2 regions of the Rouxiella sp. WC2420 genome follow, and region 2 is predicted to be linked to the other one. Evidence: predicted binding sites of a transcription regulator. Region 2 holds the regulator's gene; the other holds the start of a gene.
The links. Region 2 encodes sigma-54, which starts transcription at its own class of promoters, with help from an activator protein. Its sites were predicted from a motif close to GTTGGCACANNTTTCGCTNT; they were not measured.

Region 1: glnA (glutamate--ammonia ligase) is a predicted target of sigma-54. The motif match lies at 13,501-13,520, and genes of this name have one in related genera.

Annotation. Positions count from the first base shown of each region.
Region 1 covers NZ_CP165628.1:5,192,882-5,208,654, reverse strand. Annotated here, with positions in the region: gene AB3G37_RS23970 (RraA family protein) at 31-723, opposite strand; gene AB3G37_RS23965 (hydroxyacid dehydrogenase) at 740-1,708, opposite strand; gene AB3G37_RS23960 (LysR family transcriptional regulator) at 1,803-2,693, shown strand; gene AB3G37_RS23955 (DoxX family protein) at 3,127-3,555, shown strand; gene AB3G37_RS23950 (heme-binding protein) at 3,633-4,109, shown strand; gene AB3G37_RS23945 (heme-binding protein) at 4,244-4,714, shown strand; gene AB3G37_RS23940 (TerC family protein) at 4,797-5,483, opposite strand; gene AB3G37_RS23935 (CitMHS family transporter) at 5,492-6,781, opposite strand; gene AB3G37_RS23930 (LuxR family transcriptional regulator) at 7,586-8,332, shown strand; gene AB3G37_RS23925 (acyl-homoserine-lactone synthase) at 8,304-8,936, opposite strand; gene glnG (nitrogen regulation protein NR(I)) at 9,237-10,649, opposite strand; gene glnL (nitrogen regulation protein NR(II)) at 10,657-11,706, opposite strand; gene glnA (glutamate--ammonia ligase) at 11,957-13,366, opposite strand; gene typA (ribosome-dependent GTPase TypA) at 13,801-15,624, shown strand.
Region 2 covers NZ_CP165628.1:4,790,962-4,806,734, reverse strand. Annotated here, with positions in the region: gene AB3G37_RS22120 (amidohydrolase/deacetylase family metallohydrolase) at 1-819, shown strand, start outside; gene AB3G37_RS22115 (DgaE family pyridoxal phosphate-dependent ammonia lyase) at 803-1,921, shown strand; gene AB3G37_RS22110 (KDGP aldolase family protein) at 1,918-2,658, shown strand; gene AB3G37_RS22105 (lactonase family protein) at 2,715-3,914, shown strand; gene AB3G37_RS22100 (transcription antiterminator) at 3,928-5,844, shown strand; gene npr (PTS phosphocarrier protein NPr) at 5,892-6,164, opposite strand; gene rapZ (RNase adapter RapZ) at 6,192-7,046, opposite strand; gene ptsN (PTS IIA-like nitrogen regulatory protein PtsN) at 7,093-7,563, opposite strand; gene hpf (ribosome hibernation promoting factor) at 7,696-7,983, opposite strand; gene rpoN (RNA polymerase factor sigma-54) at 8,007-9,440, opposite strand; gene lptB (LPS export ABC transporter ATP-binding protein) at 9,488-10,213, opposite strand; gene lptA (lipopolysaccharide ABC transporter substrate-binding protein LptA) at 10,217-10,783, opposite strand; gene lptC (LPS export ABC transporter periplasmic protein LptC) at 10,761-11,336, opposite strand; gene kdsC (3-deoxy-manno-octulosonate-8-phosphatase KdsC) at 11,333-11,899, opposite strand; gene kdsD (arabinose-5-phosphate isomerase KdsD) at 11,944-12,927, opposite strand; gene AB3G37_RS22045 (calcium/sodium antiporter) at 12,985-13,962, opposite strand; gene mlaF (phospholipid ABC transporter ATP-binding protein MlaF) at 14,325-15,128, shown strand; gene mlaE (lipid asymmetry maintenance ABC transporter permease subunit MlaE) at 15,144-15,773, shown strand, end outside.

The sequences.
Region 1 (15,773 bases), 400 kb from region 2:
CAAAAGATAGTCTAAATTTCAACAGGTTGATTAGAGCGGGCAACCTTTTGCACGCAGCAGACTATTGAAACGCTCTGGATCAGTCGTACCCGAAGCGTTGTGCGCGCGGATTTCCTCTTCGCGCTGGGCATGTTTTTGCACTTTCGGCAGCAGGTGTTCCAGCTCTTCGTAAGGGATAGCTATCACGCCGTCCGCGTCGCCGACAATCAGATCACCCGGATTTACCAGCAGACCTGCGCAAGAGATTGGAATATTAACCTGGCCCGGACCGTCCTTGCTTGGCCCACGCAGCGTATTGCCGCGAGCAAATACGGCAATCCCGCCTTCTGCCCATTCGTTCAAATCGCGAATCGCGCCATCAATCACGAAGCCTGCGATTTTTTTGGTTAAAGCAGAGGTACGCATCAGTCCGCCGATCAGTGCCTGAGTGAGGTCGCCTGAACCGTCCACAACAATAACGTCGCCTGGATTAGCCATCTCAATCGCTTTATGAATCATCAAGTTGTCGCCAGGGCGGACTTTAACGGTAATGGCTGGTCCGCAGAGTACGACTTTGTTGTCAGCATGATAAGGCTGTAATCCCAGCGCGCCCACGCTGCGGCCCATAGTGTCGCCAATGTTTGGTACTGGCAGGCGGCTAAATGCTTCAATAGTGGCTGCATCAGGAACGTTGTCACGTTGACCGATAAAATAGCCAGCTGGCCATTCGCTGCGAGATGTCATTCGTTATTCTCCTTTCTTAAAGAATTTCAGGATTTACGCAGGCACGCGCGTTGATACGCTGCTGTTGCAGGAAATCCAGACACTGTTGAGCGGCCGAACGCGATACGGCATCCAGTGCTTCAGGGGTGGTACCGCCTATGTGCGGAGTCATGACAATATTGCTGAATTGACGGAATGGATGGTCAAGGGGTAACGGCTCTACGGCCACGGTGTCCAGACCGGCAGCGGCGAGTTTTCCGTCAGTCAGAGCTTGCGCAAGTGCAGGTTCATCAATCAGCTCACCGCGAGAGGTATTAATAACGATAGCCCGATCGGGCAGCTGCGCCAGGGTGTCGGCATTCAGCATCTTTTCGGTTGCCTTGTTTACCGGGCAGTGCAGGCTCAGCACGTTACTGTTTTTCAACAGTTCTTGCAGAGAAGCGTACTGCACGGCATCGGTTGAGTCGGTTCCTAATGGAATAGCAGGGTCAAAAAAGGCGGCGCGCATGCCAATGGCTTTGGCAATGTGAGCAACGCGGCGACCAATTTCTCCGTACCCAACCAAGCCTAAGGTTTTGCCAAACAGCTCAATCCCTTCGCTGCTGCGGGTCCAACGTCCTTCGGCAATTTCGTGTTGGAAGAAAGGCAACTGGCGTGCGGCGCTGAGCATCAGGCCTACAGCAAGTTCCGCAACGGACTGAGCATTGGTTGCCGGGGTCGTCAACACTGGAATACCGCGCGCCGTAGCCGCCGCAACATCAATATTGGTGACGCCAACCCCATGTTTGCAGATGATTTTTAGCGAAGGGCAAGACTCGATGGCTTTGGCTGACAAAGTCACGGTACGAGAAATGACGGCATCATAGGCGCGGGTGGACATCAACTGTTCGACTTCCTCAAAATCATTGGCATTTTGCAGGTAATCTAGCTCGCAACCCGCGTCCGCCAAGACTTTGCGCCCAGCTGCACCCAAGGCCGGTGCGGTCATTAAAAATTTATAGGTCATACGCTACTCCAGTGCTATTTTTACCCATATTGGCACTGTTAAAAGATAAATCATAACGCCTGAATTTTATTTATTGATTCCTACGAGGAATGGAATGGAACTGAAATACCTACGCTACTTCCTGGCTATTCAGGATACCGGGCATCTGGGACGTGCCGCTATAACCCTTGGTATTACTCAACCTGCGCTTACAAAATGTATTCAGCGACTGGAGAAAATTTATAAAACCAGACTGATATTAAAGGTGGGGAGAGGGATCCGTTTGACCGAAGCGGGATTGCTACTTTGTGAGCGGGCTCAAAAAATCGTGCAGGATATGGAAGTTACTCAGCGCGACATGAGCGCTTTGGCCGATGGCACTGCGGGTTATATTCGTCTCGGTGCTGCGGCTACGGCTGCAGAGTTTATGTTGCCGCAGTTGGCAAAACGCTTATTGGAGGAAGCCCCGAGCGTGCGCCTGGATGTAAAAGTCGGGATGAACGACCTGCTGCAAAATACTCTGCGCGAGAAGCAGCTGGATATTATTCTGGGTTTTTTACCCGACAAGAGTAATGAATTTATTGCCCGGCCTTTACTCGACGATCCGGTGGTGCTGGTAGCGAGCAAAGATCATCCTTTGGCCGGTATTCACCCGACTTCAGAGCAGCTCGATCAATATAACTGGCTGCTGCCTTCAAGAAAGGTCGCGACCCGACAATGGCTTGAGCAGCGCTTGCAGACCGGTGGTTATCCACCCCCGCGTATTCAAATCGAAGCCAATTCAATTGCGACACTGCATTCAGTGATTGTCGAGACTAACCTGTTAAGCTTTATTTCGCGCCGTGCTCTGCAAGAGATCCAACATGCTATTCCGCTGGTGGAGATCCCAATGCCGCTGTTAGTCATGCCGCGTACCTTTGGTTTACAGTTCCACTCCTGGAGCGAGCTATCACCAGTTGCGCGGCAGTTTGTGCTGATCGCCGAGAAGATCTGGAATTATCACTAATCAGCGCTGTTTATTAAAAGAGTAATTGTTGATTAATTAATCTATCGATACCTGTCTACTCAAAAAATAAACAACCAGCGCTCTGATCTCTGAATATACCTCTTATATACCTTCTCAAAATTCAAGCCAATACGACTTATTGTTCTCTGGGTTTTATGCCAGAGAACAATAGGCGTGATTATCCTGCTATATTTTTACTTAAGTAATTTCGTCCGGTGATAAATAACCAAACTTACTACTAACTATAACCACTAGGCACTTTTTTTAATGATAATGGCGTGATAGAAATGTATATCAAATGTTATCAATTAGTGAGTAATGGTTTTAGTCAGTATATTTTTATCCTGCGAAACTTCTGATTGCAGCCAAATATACTGTCTTCAGAAAGGGCGAAAGGGTAGCTCAAATTAATTATCACCACGGCGAAACAATTATGAATAAATCTTTAGATCTTGCTTATGTTGTTGCGCGTATTCTGGCGGTTGGATTGTTCTTTACGTCAGGCGCAGAAAAGATATTTCAATACTCGGAAAACGTCTCTGTGATGGCACAGAATGGCGTGCCGAGCTTCTTTCTGCCACTGGTTATCTTGCTTGAAGTCGGTGGCAGCATTGCTATCGCTTTCGGCTTTTTGACCCGTTTTACCTCAGTATTTATGGCGGCGTTCTCTATCATTGCCGGTTTTCTTTTTTATCAAGGCTTTACCATGCCGCACCTGATTGTATGGTTAAAAAATGCCTCATGTGCTGCAGGATTCATTTTACTGGTTATCAATGGCCCGGGCCGCTGGAGCATTGACCACATGATTAGCCTGAAGCTGGGTAACAAGAAAACCGCTGGTGTACAGAAGAGCGTGGCCTGACGTTCAGAATTAAATCTGTAACTGCGGTTCCACGTTTATCGTGTCCGCGTAATGTGTCAAATAAAGTGAGATTTATTATGAAGAAAGTAAGTTGTGCATTATTGGTTTCTGGCCTGTTGGTGGGTTTTGCAGCACAGGCGGCGGACGACGGTATTACTCGCGTTCCAGTCATTACCCACGATCAGGCCAACGAATTAGTTAAAAAGGCCGAAGAAACCATTAAATCGCACCACATTGGTGGCGCAGTGGCTATTGTTGATGCTGCTGGTCAATTAATTACCTTCGATCGTTTAGACGGTTCTACACCTGCTAATATTGCATTAGCTCCTGAGAAAGCAAAAACCTCGGCTTATTTCGGACAGCCGACAGAGGCTTATCAAGACAAAGTTGCTAAAGGGAATATGCTTATTTTGGGTAACCCAAAAATTCTGCCTTTCGCAGGAGGGATCCCAATCAAATTAGACGGCCAGGTCGTTGGCGCTATTGGTGTGAGCACGCCTGATGGCAGCGTTGATGCAGAAGCAGCTAAAGCGGCTCTGACAGTACTGAAATAATAAAATAATAATAAGATTTAACTTTAGGCCGACCTGCCTGATATTGGGTCGGCCCGTATTTGGTGAGTAATGTTAACTATTCATAGTTCCAGCTATCAACAATGCTATTCATTAATCAATACGGGAATATAACAGTGAAAAAAATTCTGATGTTAGCGGCCTTATGTTCACTCGGCAGCCTGAGTGCATTTTCAGCCAATGCCACAATCACGCAAACTATTCTTTCAGCAGAAGATGCAGCAAAACTTATTACAGTGGCAACAGAAAAAGCGCAGAGCCTGCATGCCAATGTTTGTATTGCCATAGTTGACCAGGCTGGCCAGCTGATGTCATTCAAGCGTATGGATAACGCACCGGTAGGCTGCATTGATTCCTCAATTTTAAAAGCACGCGCAGGCGCGCTTTATCATACCCCGACTGACAAATATATGGGGCGTGCCAACGGCGCAGAGCCTGCTATTGCTACATTGCCTGGTATGGTGCCATTGGGTGGCGGTAACCCGATTGTGTTTCATGAGGCGGTGATTGGCTCTGTAGGCGTCAGTGGTTCTGCCAATCCGAATGAAATAGAGATTGCCAAGGCAGCCGCCGAAAGCCTGAAGTAAGCGGTAAGTCGGCAGAAAAAAAGCCTCAGGGATGAACTCCACTGAGGCTTTTTTTGATGACGGGATTCGAGTTATCGCACGTTTAGTGGCTGTTCTTCTCGGCCAGTTTGCTTTTACCCATTCCCACAGCCAAAACCAGCAATGCACCCACAATACCGGCAATGGTTGGCAGATGATTAATCGCCGTAATTTGCAGATGAGCTATTGCCGGGTCAGTCACGAACATGCTGCCGGCAATCCAGCCAATTAGCGCGCCACCGAGCATGATAACCACCGGGAAACGGTTGATGATTGCCAACACCAGTTTACTGCCGGCGATAATGATTGGAATGCTGATAACAACGCCGAGTGCAACCAACAGGTAATTTCCCTTACCCGCTGCGGCTACTGCCAATACGTTGTCCAGAGACATCACCACGTCAGCGACCACAATGGTCATCGCGGTTTTCCACAGGCTGGAACCGCCCTTGATATCGCTTTCTTCATCTTCATTGGCAACCAGTTTGATACCGATCCACAGTAGCAATAGCCCGCCGACTAACTTCAGATATGGCAGGTCCAGCAGCTTGACCGCAATGATCAACAAGACCACGCGCGCGACAATCGCCCCAATGGTGCCAATAATAATGGCTTTGTTGCGTTGATGCGGCGGCAATTTCCGGCAGGCCATCGCAATGACTACCGCATTATCACCGCCTAACAGCAGGTCAATTACGATGATTTGTAGCAGGATGACGATGAAGTCCCATTGATCAAATAACCAGGTCATAAAACACTCTATGCAGCGTAAAAAGGGAAAATCCCGGTCAGCAGCGAAACCGCTATCAAAATTAAACTACTGACCAAAGACCATTTAAAGGTGAAGTACTGATTCTCTGAATAATCGAGTTTCAGCATACTGACCACCAAATAAGTTGAAGCAACCAGCGGGCTCAGAATATGAACTGGCTGGCCCATCAACGCGGCTCGCGCCATTTCGATACCACTAATGCCGTGATGTTTTGCGGTATCTGCCAACACGGGCAGCACACCAAAATAGAACACATCGTTTGACACCAGCCAGGTCATCGGAATACTCAGCAAGGCCGTTACAACGGCCATGTATGGCCCTAGCGCGTCAGGGATGACATCCAGCAGCGCGCTACCTACCGCATTGACCATGCCTGTGCCGGTAAACACGCCGGTAAAGACTCCCGCAGCAAAAATTAGGCTGGACACGGCGAGAATCGGTGGCGCGTGTTGTTCCAGCTGTTCTTTTTGGGCTTGCAGGTCCGGGAAGTTAACGATGAGCGCCAGACAGGCGGCAATCATAAACAGATAGCTTAACGGTAACACTTCGACACATAAACCGATAATCAATAAAATGGTCAGTGCCCAGTTAAAATAGAAGGTTTTCGGGCCACGACAACGATGTTGCTCGTCGATTGCGTTCTCGAAATTTAGGTTCAAGTCTGATCCTAAGCGCGCTCGCTCGCGGCGGCCAAAGATATAGGCAAGAACAAAGGTCCATATCGCACTGGCCACCAAGGCAGGTAGCATCGGCACAAACATGGTACCAATATCAACGTGCATTGAAGTGGCCGCACGCGCCGTTGGGCCGCCCCATGGCACCATGTTGCCGAGACCGGATACCTGCAGCAGCAGGCAGCAAACCATCGGCAGAGACAGGCCCAGACGTTTATAAATCGGCAGGAAAGCTGAGAGTACAATGATATAAATAGTTGCCCCATCGCCATCCAGCGCGACAATAAACGCCAGCAGCACTGTGCCGAGAAAGATTTTTACCGGATCGCCTTTAACCGCCTTAATTACCCGTTTAACCAGCGGGTCAAACATGCCTGCTTCGGTCATTACCATAAAATAAAGCATGGCAAAGATAATCATCACCCCATTGGGTGCGACGGTTTTTATCCCATCCATCATAAATTTGCCGATGTGGGCATAGAAACCACCTATCAGCGCGAAAATGGTGGGAATAAGGATCAAGGCGGTCAGGGCTGACAGTCGCTTGGTCATCAAACAAAATATAAAGAAGATGAGCATCAAAACACTCAATATCACCAGCATCGCTTCATTCCTCGGTAGGGTAGAGATAAGTTGTAGGGGGTTGCAACAGTCTGTTAGCTGCTTGTTTCTTTTGGGTTATTTTCAAGGATTATGTCAGTAACAAGAGGTTAATAATGTCATCTGGTTTTATGAATTGATTCCTGTAGGGAATGAGAGGCGCTTAAAATTATGTTGATAAATTAAACTAATAATGTACCAAGAGGTTCGAAATTTGCTGTCGACCTTGATAATAGTGACTTTTAAGAAAATACGAAGCAGTCATTGTGGAGTATTTCAAAGGCAGCTTTAGGGCAAAAGCTTGAGTTGTGCGGGTAAAATGGTGTTTCGAGTTTGTGAGCAAGGACAAATATTTCTATTGGCTTTCTGAAAGAGTTATTGCCAATGAGTATGAAATTAGGCTGTTTCAAGCCTGTTTTCAGTCGCAATCGTCAATTTTTTTGAGCCGAATATCAGCATTGGCCGAGGAGAGTCTCTCCTGGGAATTGAGATTTAGAAAAAGTGATTAAAAAATGGACTTAATGATTTGGCAAACGCGGGTTTGATAGGAAATATAAGCGGTGTTAAAGTAAAAAGATCGGCCAGCAGAGACTTTATCAACGTCCTGTCTGACCGGTATAATTTTTCCCTGGTGTCGGCCAAATCGGCTACCTGACTGAGTCGTCGGGAGTTTTTTCGATTCGCCTAACGAGGTTTATTATATGTTGATCTTCCTAATTTGTAAGTTGTACTTAAGTATGATGCGCACCTGTACTTAAGTGCAGGTTGTCACGCTAAAAGGGAAAGTCTGACTGTAACGGAGCCTGCATGTTTTCTGCATTCAATGAAAATAAGACCATCACGGAAACACTCCGGGATCACATCGATAGAAAATTGTCCTCACTCGGCTGTGTGGAATACGCTTACACGGTCCTCAGCAAGAAAAAACCTTCAGATATGCTTATTATTTCGAGCTATCCTGACGAATGGGTGAATTTATATCGCACCAACAATTTTCAACTGACCGATCCGGTAATATTGACGGCGTTTAAACGCACATCGCCTTTTGCCTGGGATGAAAATATTACCCTAATGTCCGATCTGAAGTTTACCAAGATTTTTTCTCTCTCCAGGAAGTACAACATCGTCAATGGCTTCACCTTTGTGTTGCATGACCATATGAATAATCTGGCGTTGCTGTCGATCATTATTGCCAGCAACCAACAAGAGGAACTAGAAGCCCGGCTCTCTTCCGAGCGGGGAGCCATGCAGATGCTGCTCATCGATATCAATGAGCAGATGTATCACTTGGCTAGCGCTGCTTCATCGGGAAGGCAAAAAAATGCCGATACCAACAAAGCTATTTTCACCCCTCGTGAGAACGAGGTGCTTTATTGGGCCAGCATGGGGAAAACCTATGGCGAGATTGTCGGCATCGTGGGTATTTCCGTGAGCACGGTGAAGTTTCACATGGGTAATATTGTCAGCAAGCTGGGGGTCAGCAACGCCCGCCAGGCAATCCGGCTGGGCGTTGAACTAGAACTCATTACACCGGCAGCGACAGCGGCCAGGTAATCACCGAAGATTCAGCATGGCCAAGGTCGTTAACAAGCCCTGAGGCCATCTGTGACTGATCTTCGGCAGTGGTTGGCAGATATACAAGATAGATTCGCTCCCGCTCGCTGAGGTAAGCCTCTTTAAGCGGCTCTATCTGCCATCCTGAGCGTTTCAGGATAGTCAGCATCGGTCGGCTTACAATAGTATGGATCCCATCGCGGTTGTTTTGTCGTGCCCAGTTAATCATGGCAACAAACAGAATCTGACTAATCGGGAAGCGTTCGCCAAGCAGTTGTCGCGCACGCGTTTTATCGACAAAAAAACGGCTCGATTCCATGCCACCGAGTGGCAGCGGAACAGAATCAAAACATTCACGAAAAGTGTGAGTAATCATGTTGGGTTGATCGAGATCGGTAAAACGCACGCTACAAATCAGCTGGCCTTTACACAGACCCAGAATATAACGAGTGCTGGGGTTATCGAACTCATCGAACTCCATGTCGACGTTGCAAACCACATCCCATCCCAACCGATCGCTAAAGGTTTTTTTTCTTAGTCGATAAAGCTCATTCGAGTGCGTCATCTTCAGCTCTTCATAGCTGACGTCAAACAGTTCAAGCATCCCGTCGAAAGTGTCTTCTTCCAATACTGTTTTATTCATTTTTTATTGAGCCTCAGTTCCCCATAATCGTGGTGTTAATGATTAATATTATACGCAGGCTATGAATGCTCTCCAAGGCCGGTGAAATTCTCACTACACGGTTACCTAGAAAGAACATAGACTTGAACCCTATTTTGCCAGCAAAAAGGCAAAAAAAAGCCCGGCTTCAAGGGCCGGGACTATTTTGTTCGGGCTTCGCGACACTGCCTGAAACTTTAACATCTCTTAAGTTAACTTACCTTAAATCAAGATGCAGCGAATTTATTCCATGCCCAATTCTTTAAGCTTGCGGGTAAGCGTGTTACGTCCCCAGCCTAGCAGTCTTGCAGCTTCTTGCTTGTGACCTTGCGTATGGCGCAGCGCGGTGGTCAGTAGAGTGCGTTCCATTTCTGGCTGTGCTTCTGAAAGAAGGTTTTGATGACCGGAGCGCAGCGCGCGATCGGCCCACTGTGCCAGCAAGGTTGCCCAGCTGTCAGGCAGACTTTGCCCACCGGTCTCCGGCGCGCTGCTTTCAAACAACTCAGAAGGCAAGTCCTGAATCAATACTTCCTGACCGGCCGCCATCACTGTTAACCAGCGACAGGTGTTCTCTAACTGGCGCACGTTGCCCTGCCACGGTAAACGCGTCAGTGCCGTTTCAGTCTCTGGATGAAGATTCTTGGCTTCAACACCCAACTCTTTAGCGGCAACTTGCAGGAAATAACGCGCCAGACGTGGAATATCTTCACGGCGTTCACGCAGCGGTGGCAAATGTACGCGAATTACGTTCAGGCGGTGGAACAAGTCCTCACGGAATTTGCCTTCCTGTACGCGCAGCTCCAGGTTCTGGTGGGTTGCGGCAATGATACGCACGTCCACTTTCACTGGCGCATAGCCGCCTACGCGATAGAACTGACCATCGGCCAAAACGCGCAGCAAACGGGTCTGAACATCCATCGGCATATCGCCGATTTCATCCAGAAATAAGGTGCCGTTATCGGCCTGTTCAAAACGTCCCTGACGGATCTGATTAGCGCCGGTAAAGGCCCCTTTCTCATGACCAAACAGTTCTGACTCGATCAAGTCTTTGGGAATAGCCGCCATGTTCAATGCGATAAACGGCGCTTTGGCTCGTGGACTGTGACGATGCAGGGCGTGAGCAACCAGCTCTTTACCCGTTCCTGATTCGCCGTTGATCAACACACTTATTGATGACCGGGAAAGACGACCAATGATGCGAAACACGTCCTGCATCGCTGGCGCTTCACCGATAATATCCGCCGTTGGGCCACTGGCAGGCTGGCTCCGCGCCGGCTGCTGTTGTTCCTGATAATGGCTGATAGCACGTTCAACCAGGGCAACCGCTTCGTCGATATCAAAAGGTTTCGGCAAATAATCAAATGCGCCCTGTTGGTATGCGCTGACCGCCGCGTCCAAATCAGAATGCGCGGTCATGATAATCACCGGCAACATCGGATGACGTTGTTTGATTTGTTTTAACAGCGCCAACCCATCCATTCCGGGCATGCGAATATCTGATAACAAAACGTCAGGGGTTTGAGTCGCAATGGCTTCCAGCACTTCATTGCCGCTGTCGAACGTGGTGCAGTTTAAACCCGCCCCAGTGAGCGCGCGTTCAAGAACCCAGCGGATGGAGCTATCGTCATCGACGATCCAGACTATCCCTCGTTGCATAAGAACCTCACTGGCGAATAGGCAGGAAAACCGAGAATTCGGTGTGTCCTGGCCAACTGTTAAATTCAACTTTACCCGAATGCTGGTCAATCAAACTGCGCGCGATGGACAGGCCCAGACCTGTTCCCCCTTCGCGGCCACTGACCATAGGGTAAAAAAGTGTATCCTGCAGATGCGCAGGTACGCCGGGACCGTCATCTTCAATATCAATGCGAGCCACCAGGCGATAACGCACACCGTGCAAGGTAATCTGGAAAGCGGTACGCGTTCTTAGCGTAATTGTGCCGCCTTCTTCTCCCAATGCCTGCAAGGCATTCCGGGTAATGTTGAGCAGAATCTGCTCTATTTGATCCGGGTCGTGGGCCAGTTCCGGCAAGCTTGGATCGTAATCACGAACCAGTTGGACGTTGTCAGGTTTTTCCATCGACACCAGTTGGCAAACACGCTCGGCAACCTGATGGATGCTTTGTGTGATGTGCTGACTCGGGCGCTGCGGGCCTAACAGGCGGTCCACCAGATTACGTAATCTGTCGGCCTGCTCGATAATGACCTTGGTATATTCCAGCAGGGCAGGATCGGGAAGCGCTTTTGACAGCAGCTGCGCCGCGCCGCGTAAACCGCCCAGCGGATTTTTAATTTCATGTGCCAGTCCGCGGATCAGATCCCTTGCGGCAACCTGCTGCGCGTGCTGAAGCTGTTCCTGACTCAAGCGACGCTGGTTATCCATCGGCGCCAGTTCAATCAAGATAAAACCTTCCGGCAAAGACTGTGCGGTCAGCGACATAATATGCGCACGACCGTCGACCACCAGGGTGACTTCGCTGTCGGTAAACCCTTGCCCAGCCTCGATACTTTCACGCATAAGCTCGATATTGAGCGAAAAGTAGCCCACTAGATCGGGCAGTGGTGTCCCGAAAAGCTTGCGTGAACTCTGCGCTAATAATTGCTGAGCCGCCGGATTGGCGTAATGCACGGCCAATTCGTCGTCCAACAGCAGAACGCTGTTGATAAGAGAATTGAGGATCTGCCCAGCATCGGGCAGCTTGCCAGTTGCCATACAGCAGTCTCCCGCACCTGATTGGTGCATTTAAACCGCTACCCGCCAAACAGTCGGGTCAGAGGTGTCAAACAGGAAAGTAGCGTGGAGAAAAAAGCCCATCCGGAGATGGGCTAGAAATTTCCACGGCAACAAAAATATCTCGATATTTTTTGTTCTGCGCCGTCGTTGCCAGCAAAGGGCGGCGGCGCAGAGTAAAGCTCGGCTCAGGGAGCGAACCCATCCACTCCCGTTGCGCTACAACGTTAAATTAAACGCTGTAGTACAGTTCGAACTCTACTGGGTGTGGCGTCATGCGAATACGATCGTTTTCTTCAACACGCAGTGCGATGTAAGCATCGATAGCGTCGTTGGTGAATACGCCACCACGAGTCAGGAACTCACGGTCTGCATCCAGACAGTTCAATGCTTCTTCCAGAGAGCCTGCAACCTGTGGGATCTCTGCCGCTTCTTCTGGTGGCAGGTGGTACAGGTCTTTGTCCATCGCATCGCCAGGATGGATTTTGTTGATGATGCCGTCGAGGCCAGCCATCAGCAGTGCAGCAAACGCCAGGTATGGGTTAGCCGCTGGATCAGGGAAGCGAGCTTCGATACGCATGGCTTTAGGGCTGGAAACGTGTGGAATACGGATAGAAGCAGAACGGTTACGCGCTGAGTAAGCCAGCATAACAGGGGCTTCGTAGCCTGGGACCAGACGTTTGTAGGAGTTGGTAGTCGGGTTGGCGTACGCGTTGATTGCTTTTGCGTGCTTGATGATACCACCGATGTAGTACAGCGCAGTTTCAGACAGGCCGCCGTATTTGTCGCCAGAGAACAGGTTATTACCGTCTTTGGACAGAGACATGTGGCAGTGCATGCCTGAACCGTTATCGCCAAACATTGGTTTTGGCATAAAGGTCGCAGTTTTGCCAAATGCGTGAGCCACGTTGTGAACCACGTATTTGTAGATTTGGATTTCGTCAGCTTTTTTGGTCAGGGTGTTGAAGCGGGTTGCCACTTCGTTCTGGCCAGCGGTAGCAACTTCATGGTGGTGAGCTTCAACAACCAGGCCCATTTCTTCCATGGTCAGACACATGGTAGAACGCAGATCCTGAGCTGAGTCGACAGGAGGAACCGGGAAGTAACCGCCTTTAACTGCTGGACGGTGGCCTTTGTTGCCGCCTTCGTATTTGGTGCTTGAGTTCCATGCGCCTTCGATATCGTCGATAGCAACATGAGAACCAGAGATGCTGCTGCCGAAGCGAACGTCATCAAACAGGAAGAACTCTGGCTCAGGTCCGAACAGAACGGTGTCCGCGATGCCTGAAGATTTCAGGAAGTCTTCAGCACGTTTTGCAGTTGAACGCGGGTCACGGTCATAACCTTGCAGCGTGTTTGGTTCAACGATGTCGCAACGGATGATCAAGGTTGATTCTTCAAAGAACGGGTCAAGAACCGCAGTGCTTGGATCTGGCATCAGAACCATGTCTGAGTCGTTGATAGTTTTCCAGCCGCCGATAGATGAACCATCGAACATTTTACCATCTTCGAAGAAATCAGGGCTTACCTGATGAGATGGAATGGTTACGTGCTGTTCTTTACCCTTGGTGTCAGTGAAGCGAAGGTCAATGAATTTGACTTCATTTTCCTTGATAATCGCAAAAACGTGTTCAGCGGACATACTAGTTCTCCCGAATTTCTCATTATGTCATCGTCGTGTAACGAAACGAATAAACAAACATTGTTGAAAATGGCGTGTGGCTTAAACAGCTTTTCTAATTGCTCTGATAAGTCTCTTTTCACCCTTGGTTAACGGTTGCGAAATCTGTGCCAACTTTGATAAAGAGGTGTGAAAGCCATTCTATGCGGGTTGCATGGATAGTTAGTATGCACCATAACGGGATTTATGCACCATTTTGGTTCATCGTCACGCCAGTAGTGACCCAAATTGGTGCGCCATTTTGGGTCAGAGAGACTTTTGCACCGTGAAAGGGATCGTTAATTAACCAGACAGAACTTGTTTCGAAGAGAATCTTGTGAACTTGTTTAGAACCTAGCCTAATACGTGTACAATAGCGCGCTATTTCTATATTTCTAAATGCCTGAGGCAAAGCTGTGATCGAAAATTTGCGTAACATCGCCATTATTGCCCACGTTGACCATGGTAAAACTACCCTGGTTGATAAACTGCTGCAGCAATCCGGAACTTTCGGAGAGCGTGTAGAAGCCACCGAGCGCGTAATGGACTCCAACGATTTGGAGAAAGAGCGTGGGATTACCATCCTCGCAAAAAACACCGCCATTAATTGGAAAGACTATCGCATCAACATCGTTGATACCCCAGGACACGCCGACTTCGGCGGTGAGGTAGAGCGTGTGATGTCAATGGTTGACTCGGTGCTGCTGGTTGTGGATGCAATGGATGGCCCTATGCCGCAAACCCGCTTCGTGACCAAGAAAGCATTTGCTAACGGTCTGAAGCCGATCGTGGTAATCAACAAGGTCGACCGCCCTGGCGCGCGTCCTGACTGGGTTGTAGACCAGGTATTCGACCTGTTCGTAAACCTTGATGCTACCGATGAGCAACTTGATTTCCCTATCATCTATGCTTCTGCACTGATGGGTATCGCGGGTACCGACCATAACGATATGGCCGAAGACATGACTCCGCTGTACCAGGCAATCGTTGACCACGTATCTGCTCCACAGGTTGACAGCAATGGCCCACTGCAGATGCAAATCTCCCAGCTGGACTATAACAACTACGTTGGCGTTATCGGCATCGGCCGTATCAAACGCGGTGTAGCTAAAGTTAACCAGCAAGTCACTATCATTGATAGCGAAGGCAAAACTCGCAACGGTAAAGTCGGTAAAGTTCTGACCCACATGGGTCTTGAGCGTATCGAAGCTGCTACCGCCGAAGCGGGCGATATCATCGCAATCACCGGTCTGGGCGAACTGAACATCTCCGACACCATCTGTGATCCACAGAATGTCGAAGCGCTGCCAGCTCTGAGCGTTGATGAACCAACCGTTACCATGTACTTCAACGTAAACACCTCTCCGTTCTGTGGTAAAGAAGGTAAGTATGTGACTTCACGTCAGATCCTTGACCGTCTGAACAAAGAGCTGGTGCACAACGTTGCACTGCGTGTTGAAGAAACCGAAGACTCCGACGCATTCCGCGTTTCAGGCCGTGGTGAACTTCACCTGTCGGTTCTGATCGAAAACATGCGTCGTGAAGGTTTCGAGCTGGCTGTTTCTCGTCCTAAAGTTATCAACCGTAAAATCGATGGCCGCATGCAAGAGCCGTTCGAAAACGTGACTTTGGATATCGAAGAGCAACACCAGGGTTCAGTCATGCAAGCCATGGGTGAGCGTAAAGGCGACGTTAAGGACATGATCCCTGACGGCAAAGGCCGTATTCGTCTCGATTACCTGATCCCGGCTCGTGGCCTGATCGGTTTCCGTACCGAATTCATGACCATGACTTCTGGTACCGGTCTGCTGTACTCAACATTCAGCCACTATGACGACGTTCGTCAGGGTGACATCGGCCAGCGTCAGAACGGCGTGCTTATCTCTAACGGCCAGGGTAAAGCAGTTGCATTTGCTCTGTTCGGTCTGCAAGATCGCGGTAAACTGTTCCTGGGTCACGGTGCGGAAGTGTATGAAGGCCAGGTTATCGGTATTCACTCACGTTCCAACGACCTGACTGTTAACTGCCTGACTGGTAAGAAATTGACCAACATGCGTGCTTCAGGTACTGACGAAGCAACAACTTTGGTTCCTGCTATCAAAATGTCTCTGGAACAAGCCATCGAGTTCCTGGATGATGACGAATTGGTAGAAGTTACTCCTCTGTCTGTGCGTATCCGTAAACGCCACCTGACCGAGAACGACCGTAAACGTGCTAGCCGTGGTCCTAAAGAAGCTTAATCTTCTTCCCGGTTAAACGTTTGTTGTCATAAGAGCACCTTTGGGTGCTCTTTTTTTTACCTATTTTTTCATTAAACAAGCATCAAGCTTCTATCCGTGTCACTGTTCAGAGCCAAGATTTACCGCTAACCTCTATTTACCCATAACCT
Region 2 (15,773 bases):
AACGTCTACGCCTTTTTGAACATTGCCCGCACCGGTATTGTCACGCAAAACGAACTGGCCGACATGACACAGATAGACAAGGTGGGTGTCCGTCAGGCGATTGCCAACAATCCTGGTTTTATCATTGGCCTCAAAGCGCGGATGAGCAGCAGCGTCGTGGGCAAAAATGGTATTCAACCTCTGGTGCGCGCCAAAGAAATTCAGAAGGAAAACAATCAGCTGCCGTTGATGGTACACATTGGTAACAACCCACCCAATTTGGATGAGATCGCCGACCTGCTGGCATCAGGCGACATTATCACCCACTGCTTTAACGGTAAGCCTAATCGCATTCTGACCCCGGAAGGACAGCTGCGCGACGCGATTAAACGCGCACTCGAACGTGGCGTAAGGTTGGACGTCGGGCATGGTTCAGCGAGCTTCAGTTTTGCGGTTGCCGAAGTGGCGATCAAGCAGGGCATCATTCCGCACACCATCAGCTCGGATATTTACTGCCGCAATCGGATCAACGGCCCGGTGCATAGTCTTGCGACGGTGATGTCAAAATTCTTTAGCGTTGGCCTCACGCTGGCGCAAGTTATTGATTGTGTTACCAGCCATGCCGCGCAAGCGCTGCGCCTGCCCAATAAAGGTCGCCTTGAAGTGGGCGGTGATGCCGATCTGACACTGTTTGCCGTTGAGCATGCACCGCAGATATTTGTCGATTCAGAAGGTCAGTCGGTCAAGGGCGACCGCATTCTGGTGCCACTGGCGGCGGTTGTCGCCGGTGAGCCGATATTAACGGATGAAGGGAAGTCAAAAAATGTCTTCAATCTATGAAAAGTATGATTTAAAACAAGTGATTAATGCCTCTGGCCGCATGACGATTCTCGGCGTGTCCACTCCGCGTGCGGACGTGGCTGAAGTCGTAAATTATGGTCTGAATCATTTTTTCGAAATGAAAGATCTGGTCAATAAGACCGGTGCCTACATTGCCAAACTGTTGAACGTTGAAAACGCGGTTGTGGTTTCCTGTGCCTCGGCGGGCATCGCGCAATCCGTGGCGGCCATCATTATTAAAGACGATGCCTGGTTACTGGAAAATCTGCATGCCGCACCACTGACCGTGGCCAATGAAATCGTACTGCCTAAAGGTCACAATGTTAACTACGGCGCGCCGGTTGCGACCATGGTCAGCATGGGTGGCGGTAAAGTGATCGAGGCCGGTTATGCCAACGAATGTTCTGCTGCACAGCTGGCTGCGTCCATCACAGCGCGTACCGCAGCCATCTTGTATATCAAATCCCATCACTCGGTACAGAAAAGCATTCTGTCGGTGGCAGAAGCCGCTGAAGTGGCTCGCGAACACCAACTCCCGCTGATCGTTGATGCAGCGGCAGAAGAAGATCTGACCTGCTACTACCAGATGGGCGCAGACCTGGTGATTTACAGCGGTGCAAAAGCATTGGAAGGCCCGACCAGTGGATTGGTGTTGGGCAAAAAGCAGTACGTTGAATGGGTGAAGCTGCAATCCAACGGGATTGGCCGTGCCATGAAGGTCGGCAAAGAGGGCATTCTTGGGCTAACTCAGGCGATCGAAAGTTACATCAGCCAGCCAAAAACTACCGGCCGGGAAATGGTCGATAAAATGACGCCGTTTATCAACAGCCTTAACGATTTGGACGGAGTTTCGGCCAAAGTAGTGTGGGACAGCGCCGGGCGTGATATTGCGCGTACAGAAATCACCTTTGACGAAGCGCGGCTAGGGTGGAAAACCAAGGCCATTGTCGATGCGATGAAGACGGGCGAAATTGCGATTTATTTCCGTGGCTATCGCGCCAATGAAGGAAAGATTGACGTCGATGTCCGTAGTGTAACGCCGTCGCAACTGGTTACCGTAGCCGAGTGTTTTAAAGCCTTGTTTAGTGGAGAGAAACCATGAAGCTGACCCCGAATTTTTATCGCGATCGCGTTTGCCTCAACGTGCTCGCCGGTTCGAAAGATAATGCCCGTGAAATTTATCAGGCGGCTGAAGGTCACGTGCTGGTTGGCGTGCTGTCAAAGAATTACGCCGACGTCGAGAGTGCCGTAGCAGACATGAAAGAGTATGCCGCGCTAATTGAAAACGCGCTTTCCGTTGGACTGGGGGCGGGCGATCCGCGTCAGTCTCTAATGGTCAGTCAAATTTCTCGGCAGGTTCAACCACAGCACGTAAATCAGGTATTTACCGGCGTCGGCACCAGCCGCGCGTTGCTGGGCCAAAACGACAGCGTGGTCAATGGACTGATTTCCCCGACCGGCAAAGTGGGTCTAGTAAAAATTTCCACTGGCCCACTGAGTTCGACCGCCAGCGACGGCATTGTACCTGTCGACACGGCAATCGCACTGCTGAAAGACATGGGTGGCAGCTCGGTGAAATATTTCCCGATGGGCGGCCTGAAAACTCGTGAAGAGTTTGCCTGTGTTGCCCGCGCCTGCGCGGAGCAGGATTTCTGGCTGGAACCGACCGGCGGTATCGATTTGGAAAATTTCGAAGCGATTATGGAAATCGCTCTTGAGGCCGGAGTCAGCAAAATCATTCCACATATTTATAGCTCGATTATCGACAGTGCCAGCGGCAACACCCGCCCTGAAGATGTCAGAACCTTGCTGGCGAGTGTGAAAAGGCTTTTGGCCTGATCGGATTTTTCGGGTTGTAAGCGGTTGTTCTTTCCATTAAAAGCATAAGAGGAACTATGAGAAACTGGCTACGTATTTCAGGTTTAACCTCAGCGTTGCTGGCAGCTTCTGCCACCCCGCTGTATGCAGCAGAGAAGGCAATGACTCCCGAGACATCTCATTATGCCTATGTAGGCACTTACAACCCGAACGGCGAAGGCGTTTATCGCTTTAAAGTTGATGCCAAATCTGGGGCGCTGAGCGACAAGACCTTGGTCAGCCAACTGCCGAACCAGTCGCAGATGGTGGTGGGGCATCAGGGCAAAACTCTGTATGTCGGCAGTGAAGTCGACAATTACAACGGCGGTAAGCACGGTTCAGTCGCCGCCTATCATATTAATCTCGAAGATGGCAGCCTGAGCCTGATTAATCAGGTCGATTCCCAGGGTGCGGGTCCGGTATATCTTTCACTGACTCCGTCAGGGGATCATCTGCTGGTCGCGAACTATATCAGCGGTGTCGTGGCGGCCTTCCCCATTGACAGCAGCGGCAAGCTGAGTGATGCCAGTTCGGTGCATCAGGATTCTGGTCCTGCGGGCGCGGGAAAACCCGCTGCGGCAGCCGAGGGCAGCTTTGCCATCAGCGATCATAATGGTCCCCATGCCCACATGATTGCCACCGCTCCTGGCAGCAAGTTTGTTTTCTCAACCGATCTTGGTTTGGACAGAATTTATCAGTGGAAGCTTAATCCGGCAGATGGTCAGCTGGTGGCAAACGATCCGCCGTTTATCAATGCCTCATCTGCGGGAGCAGGTCCACGCCACTTTGTGTTCCATCCCAACGGAAATATTGTATTTTTGGTCAATGAAGAAGCCTCGATTCTGACCAGTTATCGATTCGACAAGAGCAAAGGCACGCTCACCCAGCTGCACAGTCTTTCCACGCTACCGCCCAATTTCAAAGGGACCAACTTTGCAGCCGGGATAGTACTCAGTAAAGACGGCAAGCATTTGTATGTCGCTAATCGCCTGCACAACAGCATTGCGCAAATTAACGTCACCGGCAGCGGTGACATGCACTGGGCCGATGAGTTCTGGACGCGAGGCGATTATCCGCGCACGCTGACGTTATCCGCCGACGGCAAATACGTTTATGCCATGAATCAGCGCAGCGATAACATCACTCGATTCAAAGTTGAGAGCAGTACTGGAAAATTAATTTTTGTCGACGATTATACTGCGGTTGGCAGTCCGTCGCAGATGGTCATGGTGCCTTGATAACAGAAGGTTTATGGTGAGATTTCCCTATCAACGATTAGCCGTATTGTTTGATGCCTTGCAGTCGGAAACGCTGCCTCAGGATGAGCTGGCGAAACGCCTGGCTGTTTCGACGCGCACGGTGCGCGCCGATGTCACCGCGTTGAACGAAATCATGCAGCAATACGGCGCGTGCTTTGTGCATAATCGCGGCAGCGGCTACCAGCTGAAAGTGGACGATGCTGCGCTGTTTTCCATGCTGCAGCAGCCCGCGCGGCCTGATAACCCGACGCCGCGCAGTGCTGCCGAGCGGGTAAACCGGTTGCTTATCCGCTTTCTCACCTCCTCCTTTTCCTTAAAACTGGAAGATCTGGCCGACGAATGGTTTGTCAGCCGGGGAACCCTGCAAAATGACATGCCCGATGTCCGTGAGCATCTGGCGCGTTACCATTTGAATATCGAGGCCAAACCGCGTTACGGCATGAAGCTGTTTGGCTCCGAGCTGGCTATCCGCGCCTGCCTTACCGATTTGCTGTTTCAGCTTAACAGCGATGATCAAATCAGCCCGTTCCTCAAGGCTGAAAGCCTCGAACCCGAGGCACTCCAGCCACTGACCGATTTTATGCATCAGCTACTGCTGCAGTCATCGATTCAACTGACCGACGAAGGCGAAAAGTATCTGATTCTGTATTGCGCAGTGGCGGTGAAGCGCATTGCCGGTGGGTATCCGCTGACTGATTTCGATGCGGAAGAGCAAGAGCCGGGCGTGAAGAATATCTCGGTTATGCTAGCCGCTGAGCTGAAAAGAATGGTCGGTAAAGAAATTCCTGCTGCCGAAGAGGCTTATTTGCGGGTGAATATTGCCGCCAGAAGGGTACAAAGTATTCTACCCACTGATATTAACGCTGACGACGAGGAGTCGCTGGTCGATTATATCTTGTCGTATATCAATGCTCACTATAACTATGATCTGCAAGGTGATAAGCAGCTTCGATCAGATTTGCTGACTCACATCAAAGCGATGATCACTCGGGTTAAATACCAGATCAATATTCCTAATCCGCTGCTGAATAACATCAAACAGCATTATCCGATGGCTTACGACGTTACGCTGGCTGCGGTTTCAAGCTGGGGAAAATATACCCCTTATAGTCTGAGCGAAAATGAAATTGGCTTCCTGGTGCTGCATATCGGTGTCGGACTTGAGCGGCATTACAATATCGGCTATCAGCGCCATCCGCAGGCGATGCTGGTGTGCGACACCGGTAATTCCACCATTCGGATGATCCAGGCTCAGATTAGCCGAAAATTCCCACAAATTGTTATTACTCGCGTTATTTCGCTGCGAGAGTACGAAAAGCTTCAGCATATCGACGAAGATTTTATCATCGCAAATGCGCGCGTTGCCGAGCGTAATAAGCCGGTGGTGGTCCTTTCTCCATTCCCGACTGAGTTCCAGATGGAGCAATTGGGGAAACTGGTGCTAGTGGACCGTACGCGGCCATATATGCTGGAAAAATTTTTCGACCAGCGCCACTTTATGCGCCTTGATGAACCTATGACTCAGGCGCAGTTGTTTCGCAAAGTGTGCAGCCAGCTTGAGGAAGAGGGGTATGTTGATGAGGAGTTTCACCCTTCGGTGGTTGAACGCGAAGAGATTGTTTCGACCATGCTGGGTGAAGGGATCGCGCTGCCGCACTCGTTAGGACTGTTGGCCAAAAAAACGGTGGTAATTACCGTGCTCTCACCCCAAGGCATCAAATGGGGGGATGGCGAAACGGCGCATGTCATCTTCCTGCTGGCGATAAGCAAGGCCGATTATGAAGAGGCAATGGCGATTTATGATCTGTTTGTCACTTTCGTGCGCGAGAGATCGATGAGCCGCCTGTTAACCAGCAAGAGCTTCGATAGCTTCAAGGAGATTGCGATAGATTGTTTGAGCCGGATTTAAAAGGATTTTTCTCAAACAGGGCGGCGTCTGCGGCCCTGTCAAAAGGCTTAGTCTTCATCAAACCCTGAATTAATCAGGTTGATGACAGCCTCCAGCGCTTCTGCTTCATCGGGACCGGTGGCTTCGATTTCAATTTCTTGACCTTTAGGGGAATCGAGCATCAGCAATGCAATAACGCTGCTTGCTTCGGCCTCAATACCCGCGTCGTTACGCAGCATCACTTCCGATTCAAAACTTTGTACCAGCTCGAACAGCTTCATGGCCGGTCTTGCGTGCATTCCCAGCCTGTTTTTAATCTCAACCTTTTGTTTTATCGACATAACTTTTACCGTTATAAAGAGAAACTGTCACGATTTGCGCTTTTCAAGCGTGCGGTGGCGGGACTGTACGTTCTTGCCACGGGAACGAAAATAGTCCGCGAGCTGCTCGGCCACGTAAACCGACCGATGCTTACCCCCCGTACAACCGATTGCTACCGTTAGATAGCTACGGTTATTGGTTTCCAGCATCGGTAGCCATTGCTCGAGATAGCTGCGCGTTTGATAGATAAAATTATGAACTTCAGTATGGCGATCGAGGAAGGCGGCAACGGGTTTGTCCAGGCCGGTCATCGGGCGCAACTTCGGGTCCCAATGTGGATTTGGCAGGAAACGAACGTCGAACACGTAATCTGCATCGATAGGAAGGCCGTGTTTGAAACCAAAGGATTCAAACACCATCGTCAATTCACGCTCGCGTTTGCCCAACAAACGGGTGCGCAGCATTTCAGCCAGTTCATGCACTGACATCTCGGAAGTATCGATAATCAGGTCAGCGCTTGAACGCAATGGCTCAAGCAGCTCGGCTTCTTGATCAATCGCGCTTTCAAGAGACAGATTCTTGCTGGAAAGAGGGTGCAAACGCCGAGTATCGCTATAGCGACGGATCAGCGTGTTGCGATCGGCATCCAAAAACAGCAGCTGTGGCGAGAAGCTGTCCGGAAGCTGAGTCATGGCATGTTCGTAAACTTCAGGCGTCTCTGGCATATTGCGCACGTCGATACTTACTGCGGCTGAAGTATTACGTTCGGCCAACTCTCTGGCGAGCTGAGGCAGTAAAACGACCGGCAAATTATCAACGCAATAAAAGCCCATATCTTCCAGCGCACGGAGGGCAACGGACTTCCCGGAACCAGAACGGCCGCTGACAATCATCAGCACCATTATATTCTCTCCCAAAAATACTTTTGTCTTTCAAGTTATAGGGGTGCTACTCGTCTTCGGTAATAATCTGGAATAACTCTTCGTCGCTTTGTGCCCCGCGCAGACGTCGACACACTGCTTTATCAGCCAGCTTTTTGGCGACCAGAGACAGAGTATGTAAATGGGTTTTACATTGATCTGCAGGAACCAACAAGGCAAAAAGCAGGTCCACCGGCTGATTATCCACTGCGTCGAAAGCAATCGGCTGTTCGAGTTGGATGAATACGCCAACGGCTCGCAACGTGTCTTCTTCGAGTTTTCCATGAGGGATCGCGATCCCAGCACCAATCCCGGTACTGCCCATGCGTTCACGGGTCAGAATGGCATCGAAAATCACCTGTGGCGAGAGGTTCAGCTGTTTGGCTGCCAGTTCGCTAATGATTTCCAGTGCGCGTTTTTTACTGGCGCAGTGAACATTGCTCTTGGTGCATTCGGCATTTAATACCGAGGTCAACTGCAGTGCTGTATCGTTAATCATCTCATTTTCACTTAGACTGATCCCAAAGATTTATCGGCTCGCACTTTACCCTCTTAACTTGAAGTTGCACCTGTTTTAGTAGCAATTTCAAGTACCAAAGATAAAAATAGCGAACCGATATAAAGTTAAGGATCAGTGCTGTTTCAGTTTGTCTTTATGCTTATTAAGCTGTCGGGCCAGTTTGTCTACCAGTCCATCGATAGCGGCATACATATCCTGATGTTCCGAGGTTGCATGCAACTCACCCCCGTTCACGTGCAACGTAGCTTCCGCCACTTTTTGCACTCTCTCAACGCTCAATATTACGTAGACCTGGTTAATACGGTCAAAATACTGCTCTAGTTTCGCAAACTTTGCGTTCACAAACTCTCGCAGAGGTTCGGTAATTTCTACGTGATGCCCGGTAATATTGAGTTGCATGATGTCTTCCTTCTCTGTTGAGGTCAAACCAACTGTTTACGCTGGTTTGATGGCGGGATTGACAAAGACTCTCGGTATTTCGCTACAGTGCGTCGTGCCACCATAATGCCTTGATCCGATAGCATAGTGGCTAACTTGCTGTCGCTCAGAGGTTTGACGGGGTTTTCCGCCGCGATTAATTTTCTCACCAGTGCGCGGATTGCCGTGGAAGATGCTTCACCACCGCTATCCGTACTTACATGACTGGAGAAGAAATATTTTAATTCGAAAATGCCTCGCGGACTGTGCAGGAACTTTTGCGTAGTCACACGGGAGATTGTCGATTCGTGCATATCCACGGCACTGGCGATATCTGCCAGCACCATGGGTTTCATAAACTCTTCACCGAGATCAAAGAATGCCTGCTGCTGCTCAACAATACAACGTGTCACTTTCAATAATGTGTCATTGCGACTTTCAAGACTTTTAATCAACCACTTGGCTTCTTGCAGGTTACTGCGAATAAATTGTCCGTCGCTATCGTTACGCACTGAATTACCCATCGCGGCGTACTGTTGATTGATCTTCAGGCGTGGAATGCTGTCTGAGTTTAATTCTACCGTCCAGATTTTGCCTACTTTACGTACCAGCACGTCTGGAATGACATATTCGGATTCACCGGTGTTGATCGACTGTCCAGGCCTTGGGTCCAGAGACTGGATCAGCTGCATGGCACCTTTAAGTGTATCTTCTTTTAAACGTGTTGAACGCATCAGCGCACGAAAATCGTGATTTGCCAGCAGATCGAGATGTTCGCTGACAATCAGGCGTGCTTCGGTCAAAAACACGGTTTCAGAAACATACTGCGATAGCTGAATCAGCAAGCAATCACGCAAATCTTTCGCCGCTACGCCGACCGGGTCAAAACGCTGTACGCGCTTGAGCACCGCCTCTACCTCATCCATGCTGACTTCTTCATCGCCAATACTTTCGAGGATGTCGTCCAAAGATATGGTGAGATAGCCGGTGTCATCGACAGCGTCAACAATCGAGGTTGCAATAGCGCGATCGGTATCGGTGAAGGGTGTCAGTTCGACCTGCCACATCAGATAGTCTTGCAGAGTCTGAGTAGTTTCACCCTGATAGACCGGCAGCTCGTCGTCGCTGTAATCATTGCCGGTGCCCGAAGGCGTACCTGCGGTGTAGATTTCGTCCCAGGTGGCGTCGAGTGGAAGTTCCTCGGGCATGTCTTTCTGCTCGAGGGCTTCGCGGGTATCAAGCGCTTCGTTTTCAGGGGCTTCTACTGAGTCTATTTCATCGTGCAGATCGGATTGTTCCAACAGCGGATTGCTTTCCAGCGCCAATTGTATCTCTTGCTGGAGTTCAAGCGTGGACAGCTGCAACAGGCGAATTGCCTGCTGTAGCTGCGGTGTCATTGCCAATTGTTGGCTGAGCCTGAGTTGCAAACCTTGCTTCATATCTTGGATTCTTTCCGTTTTTAAAAATTCGCCGATAACTTAGATGATTAAAGACGGAACGCTTCGCCCAGATAAACGCGTTTAACTTGCTCATCCTGCAGGATTTCTGCAGGGGTGCCGTGAGCAATAAGATGCCCCTGGCTTACAATATAAGCACGCTCGCACACATCGAGCGTTTCACGGACGTTGTGGTCGGTAATCAACACACCAAGCCCGCTGTCACGCAGGTGTTCAATTATTTTTTTGATATCGATAACTGAAATTGGGTCAACACCCGCAAATGGTTCATCCAGCAGGATAAATTTCGGGTTGGCGGCCAATGCACGAGCGATTTCTACACGACGACGTTCACCGCCTGACAGTGATTGCCCAAGGCTGTCGCGCAGATGGGAAATATGAAACTCTTCCATCAGCTCATTGGCACGAGCAACGCGCTGTTCTTTGTTGAGATCCTCACGAATCTCCAGCACCGCCATCAGGTTTTTGAACACGCTCAGACGACGGAAAATTGAGGCTTCCTGTGGCAGATAGCCAATCCCGCGACGGGCACGAGTATGGAGTGGAAGCAGACTGATATCTTCGTCATCAACCACAATCCGCCCTGCATCGCGTTGAACGATACCGACCACCATATAAAAGGTGGTGGTTTTACCTGCGCCGTTTGGCCCCAGCAAGCCGACGATTTCGCCTGACTTGACTGACAGACTCACGTCTTCAACAACTTTGCGGCCTTTATAGGCTTTAGCCAGGTTTTCTGCAATTAATGTTGCCATAAGTTAGTATTTACTCTTTTTCGGTGCTGCAGCCGGTGCGCCAGGAGCTGGGGTTTTTTCCTGAAGCTGAGAAGGTATCAGCACGGTGGTTACACGGTTGCCCTTGTCGCTAAATGCCTGCATCTGCTGCTGCTGCACCAGATAGGTAATGCGGTCGCCTGTAACGTTGCTGTCCAGCTGTTGCAAATAAGCTTTGCCTGTCAGCGTAATCAGATCTTTGTCAACTTCATAGCGGACTTTCAGGGAGTGCCCTTGAATCGGCTTGCCGTTGTCCTGCATCTGGTAGAAAGTCACCGGGTTACCGAAGCCTTCGACGATTTCTTTGCCAGATTGACCGCCAGGGCGAACAATGGTCGCGCGATCGGCATGAACCAGAATACTACCCTGTTTGACCACAACGTTGCCCGTAAGGGTCACGGTATTGGTATTGATATCCACAGCCTGATTGTCAGAAGTGACCGTCATTGGCTGCTGCGTGTCGGTTTTCAACGCCAGCGCCGGGATGCTTACCGCTAACAGCGAGGTGGTAATCAACAGGTTACGGATTTTATTTTTTGCTTGGAATTTCATAATTAGTATTTACCTTCTCGATCAACTGTGCGGTTTTATTCCTCAAATTTCCACGCATTCGCATGCCGTTAGAGGTGAAACCTGTACCGTAAATGTAGACTTCGTCGTCTGACGCTACGTCCTGTGTGACCAGGTTAACCTGGGCATTGTCTGTTTTTATTCTTTGCAGCTGTGACGTTGTTGGCGTCAGACTATCAATTTGCACGTGACCATAAAGATACAACATTTTATCGTTGGTCAATTTTGCGCGATCGGAACGGATAGTCCAGGTCGCGACGCTGGTGTCTGGATCATACGTCGTCACAACCGGGTTGGTGAACCATGACACGAGATCGGTCGTATAATATTTAACTTGCTCGGACACCAGTCTGTAATTCAGTTTGCCGGTCGGATCGTACACCACTGTTACGCTGTGCTGGCTCTGATAAGTTGGATCCTGTGTATTCAGCGGAGGTGCAGGCGCTTTATTATCGTTATCCGATATCGTCCAGCCAATCAGCACCAAAACCAGCAGGCCCAGCAACAGAGTCATCCAAAGTCTTGTTTTGCTCATATCGACAGCCCTTTGGCGTCCTCCAGCTTGCCCTGTGCCATTAAAATCAAATCGCACAGTTCACGAACTGCACCGCGTCCACCTGCGATGCGAGTAATATAATCAGCTTTGGGTAGCAGGATCGGGTGGGCATCGTTAACAGCAACGGAGAGACCGACTTTCTCCATCACCGGCCAGTCGATCAAGTCATCACCAATATAGGCAACCTGCTCAGGTTGCAGCGATAGTGTATCTAACAGTTCGCGGAAGGCCAAAAGCTTATCAGACTGTCCTTGATAAAGATGGCGGATGCCCAGCGTTTTAGCACGATCTTCCAATAATTTGGCCTTGCGCCCAGTAATGATTGCCACTTCAATATCTGAAGTCAGCAGGCAACGGATCCCATAGCCATCGCGCACGTTGAAGCTTTTCAATTCTTCGCCATTATTTCCCATGAAAATCAGGCCGTCAGACATTACGCCATCAACGTCACAAATCAGCAAGCGGACAGCTTTGGCTCGCTCCAGCACTTCTGCGCTAACGGGACCATAACAGGTATCCACATTGGCTGCGCTATTACTCATTCGGGCAGTTCCTTACGTTACAGGCCAGGTTCAAATTTTCTAAATTAAACAACACCGGCACGCAGCATGTCATGCATATGTACCACACCCAGCAGACGGTCGCCATCGGCCACCATGACGCAGGTAATGTTCTTTTCCTGCATCAGATTCAGGGCATCGACTGCCAGCAGCACCGGGCGAACGCGAATGCCGCCAGGGGTCATCACGTCGGTAATTTTTGCTTCATTGACGTTAACACCCATATCAAAGATACGGCGCAAATCACCATCGGTGAATATGCCTTCGATTTTCATTAAATCGTCGGTGATCACCGTCATACCAAGATTTTTACGGGTGATTTCGAGCAGGGCATCACGCAGTGAGGCATCGCGGCTAACCTGCGGGATTTCACTGCCGGTATGCATGATATCGCTGACTCGTAAAAGAAGTTTGCGACCCAGTGCGCCGCCCGGATGGGACAGGGCAAAATCCTCGGCGGTAAAACCGCGCGCTTCAAGCAGTGCGACGGCAAGAGCATCGCCCATCACCATTACCGCAGTGGTGCTGGTGGTGGGCGCAAGGCCTAACGGACAGGCCTCTTTCGGCACTTTGACACAAATGTGCACGTCTGCTGCTTTACCCATCGAACTTTCGGGATTGGCAGTCAGGCAAATCAAGCGAATATCCAGACGTTTCAGCACCGGGATCAGCGCCAGAATTTCGTGCGACTCTCCCGAGTTGGAAATAAGGATAACGATATCCTGCGTCGATACCATCCCGAGATCGCCGTGGCTGGCTTCAGCCGGATGGACGAAGAAAGCTGGCGTGCCGGTGCTGGCAAATGTCGCGGCCATCTTGCGGGCTACGTGTCCGGATTTGCCCATACCCATCACGATAATTTTGCCGCTGCACTGGAACATCATCTCACAGGCGCGGGTAAAATCGTCGTTGATGTATTGGTCGAGCTGTTCAAGTCCTTCCCTTTCGGTTAACAACACCTGTTTACCGACCTGGACGAAATTAAATTTTTCGTTATCAAATGTTGTCATCGTCAATTCCTGTGACTTTGCCTGAATCGTTCGTTATTTAAACAAATTCTATCAGATCTAAAAGGCAACGCTGGTGGGCATGTAGAAAAGCACCGCCAGATAAGCGATAAAGCCGAACAGCAGCAGCGCGCCTGCCAAATGACCAATCCGATGTTTACGCATCAGGCAAAGTCCGGTGAGCACGACGCTGACAACCAGCATCACCCAATAATCCCGATGGAATGCATCGGGATTAAAATGTCCCGGTGCTACCAGAGCGGGCAGCCCCAACACCAGGCACATATTAAATATATTCGCGCCAATGATATTGCCCAGTGCAATATCGTCTTCGCCTTTTATTGCTCCGGCAATAAAGGTTGCCAGCTCAGGCAGGCTAGTGCCTATTGCTATGACCGTCAGGCCGATGACCAGTTCACTGACGCCAAAATAGCGCGCTATGACCGAGGCGTTATCGACAATCATGTTCGACGCCAGCGGCATGATAATAAAACCCAGAGCCAGCCACAAAAATGCTACTGTATTGCTTCCGTCCTGGGGTAACTCCGCCATTTGTTCACTAGTCAGTGTGTCCTGGCCGATTTTTTGCGAGATCCTGGCAATCTTCACCATTAGCATCAGGAACACCGCTGCAGCAATAATCAGCAACACGCCGTCCCATCGACTAAGCTCACTGTCGCTAAGCACAAAACCACACAGCACAGTAACGACTAACATTAGCGGCAGTTCGCGTCGCAAGATATCAGAACGAACGGAAAGTGGATGAATTAGCGCGGCACCGCCCAAAATCAGAAGAATATTAGTGATATTGGAACCAATGACATTGCCTACTGCCAAATCCATCTGGCCATTTATTGCTGCTGTCGTTGAGACAACCAGCTCGGGCAAGGAAATTCCCACGCCGACGACCGTCATACCAATTATTAGAGGGGGAATGCCGATTGAGGCTGCCAGAACTGAAGCTCCGTACACCAAACGATCGGCGGCATACACTAACAGAAACAAGCCGACAATCATTAGTACACTAGCGAGAAGCATGAAAAATCCTTTATTGGGTATAATGCAATGTTCGTAAGTCTGGCAAGGAACCAAAATAAGTTTGATCAATCTGGTTTCAGGCAAAAGACCCGAGCAGAATTGAATAGGGTTCCATAATAGCGATTACCTTGGCTTCTGACTTTCTGTTTTGACAATTTAATGCTTCCCGATATCGATCCGGCCGCAAAGCATGATTTTGACCGTCTGAGGCTTAAAAGTAAATCAATGGCAACTTTGGTAACGCAATCGCGGTAAGTTTTTGTAAAATGTCGGGTGTTGGCAAGCTCGTTTAGGCCAAATTTATAGATAGAGTTCTACCCTTAATGGGATCACATCTTGCGTTCGCCCAGAGGAAGAGACAAATGAGTCAGAGCGAAGCGAATTTGGTGGTCATCAAAGGCATGAGTTTCATGCGCGGTGACCGTCCCATTTTCGAAGAGATAAACATGACCGTGCCCAAGGGCAAAGTGACCGCAATCATGGGGCCATCGGGGATCGGTAAAACAACCTTGCTACGATTAATCGGCGGACAACTTACGCCGGACAGTGGGGAAATTTGGTTTGATGGTGAAAATATTCCTGCGCTGTCTCGCCGTAAGTTGTACGAATCTCGCAAGAAAATGAGCATGCTGTTCCAGTCTGGTGCGCTATTCACTGACCTGACTGTGTTCGAAAATGTTGCCTTTCCGCTGCGCGAGCACAGCAAGCTGCCGGAAGAACTGCTCCGAACTACTGTGCTGATGAAGCTCGAGGCAGTAGGGTTGCGCGGTGCGGCTGAACTGATGCCTGCGGAACTTTCTGGTGGCATGGCGCGTCGTGTGGCGTTGGCGCGTTCAATTGCCCTGGATCCCGAACTGATTATGTTCGATGAGCCTTTCGTCGGCCAGGATCCGATCACCATGGGCGTGCTGGTCAAGCTTATCGACGAGCTTAACCATGCGCTGGGCGTCACCTGCATCGTTGTTTCGCACGATGTGCCTGAAGTCCTCAGTATTGCTGACTATGCTTATATCGTTGCTGCTCAGCATGTTATCGCTGAAGGGACGACCGAGGAATTGCAAAATAATCCAGATCCACGCGTTCGCCAGTTCCTCGACGGGATCGCCGATGGACCGGTGCCTTTCCGTTTCCCTGCCGGTGATTACAAGACCGAGCTGCTTGGATGATGGAGTTGTAAATCAATGTTAATTAGGGCGTTAGCGTCAATAGGCCGCAGCGGTTTGGCAACCTGTGCGTCATTCGGGCGGGCGGGGCAGTTGCTGTTCCGTGCGCTGGTAGGGCGGCCACAGTTTGCCAAACAATGGCCATTATTAGTCAAACAGTTATACAGTGTTGGGGTATTGTCACTGCTGATTATCGTGGTATCTGGCCTGTTTATTGGCATGGTACTGGGTTTGCAGGGCTACCTGGTATTGACCACTTACAGTGCCGAAGCCAGCCTGGGCATGATGGTGGCGCTTTCGCTGCTGCGTGAACTCGGACCGGTTGTTACCGCGCTGCTGTTCGCCGGTCGTGCAGGTTCGGCACTGACTGCCGAAATCGGTCTGATGAAAGCCACAGAGCAGATTTCAAGCCTCGAAATGATGGCAATCGATCCGCTGCGTCGCGTCGTTGCTCCGCGCTTCTGGGCTGGTTTGATCACGATGCCTTTACTTACGGCTATTTTCGTTGCAGTGGGTATCTGGGGCGGATCGCTGGTCGGTGTTGACTGGAAAGGTATCGACAGCGGCTTTTTCTGGTCAGCGATGCAAAATGCCGTAGAGTGGCGTCAGGATTTGCTCAACTGTCTGATTAAAAGCGTTGTTTTTGCC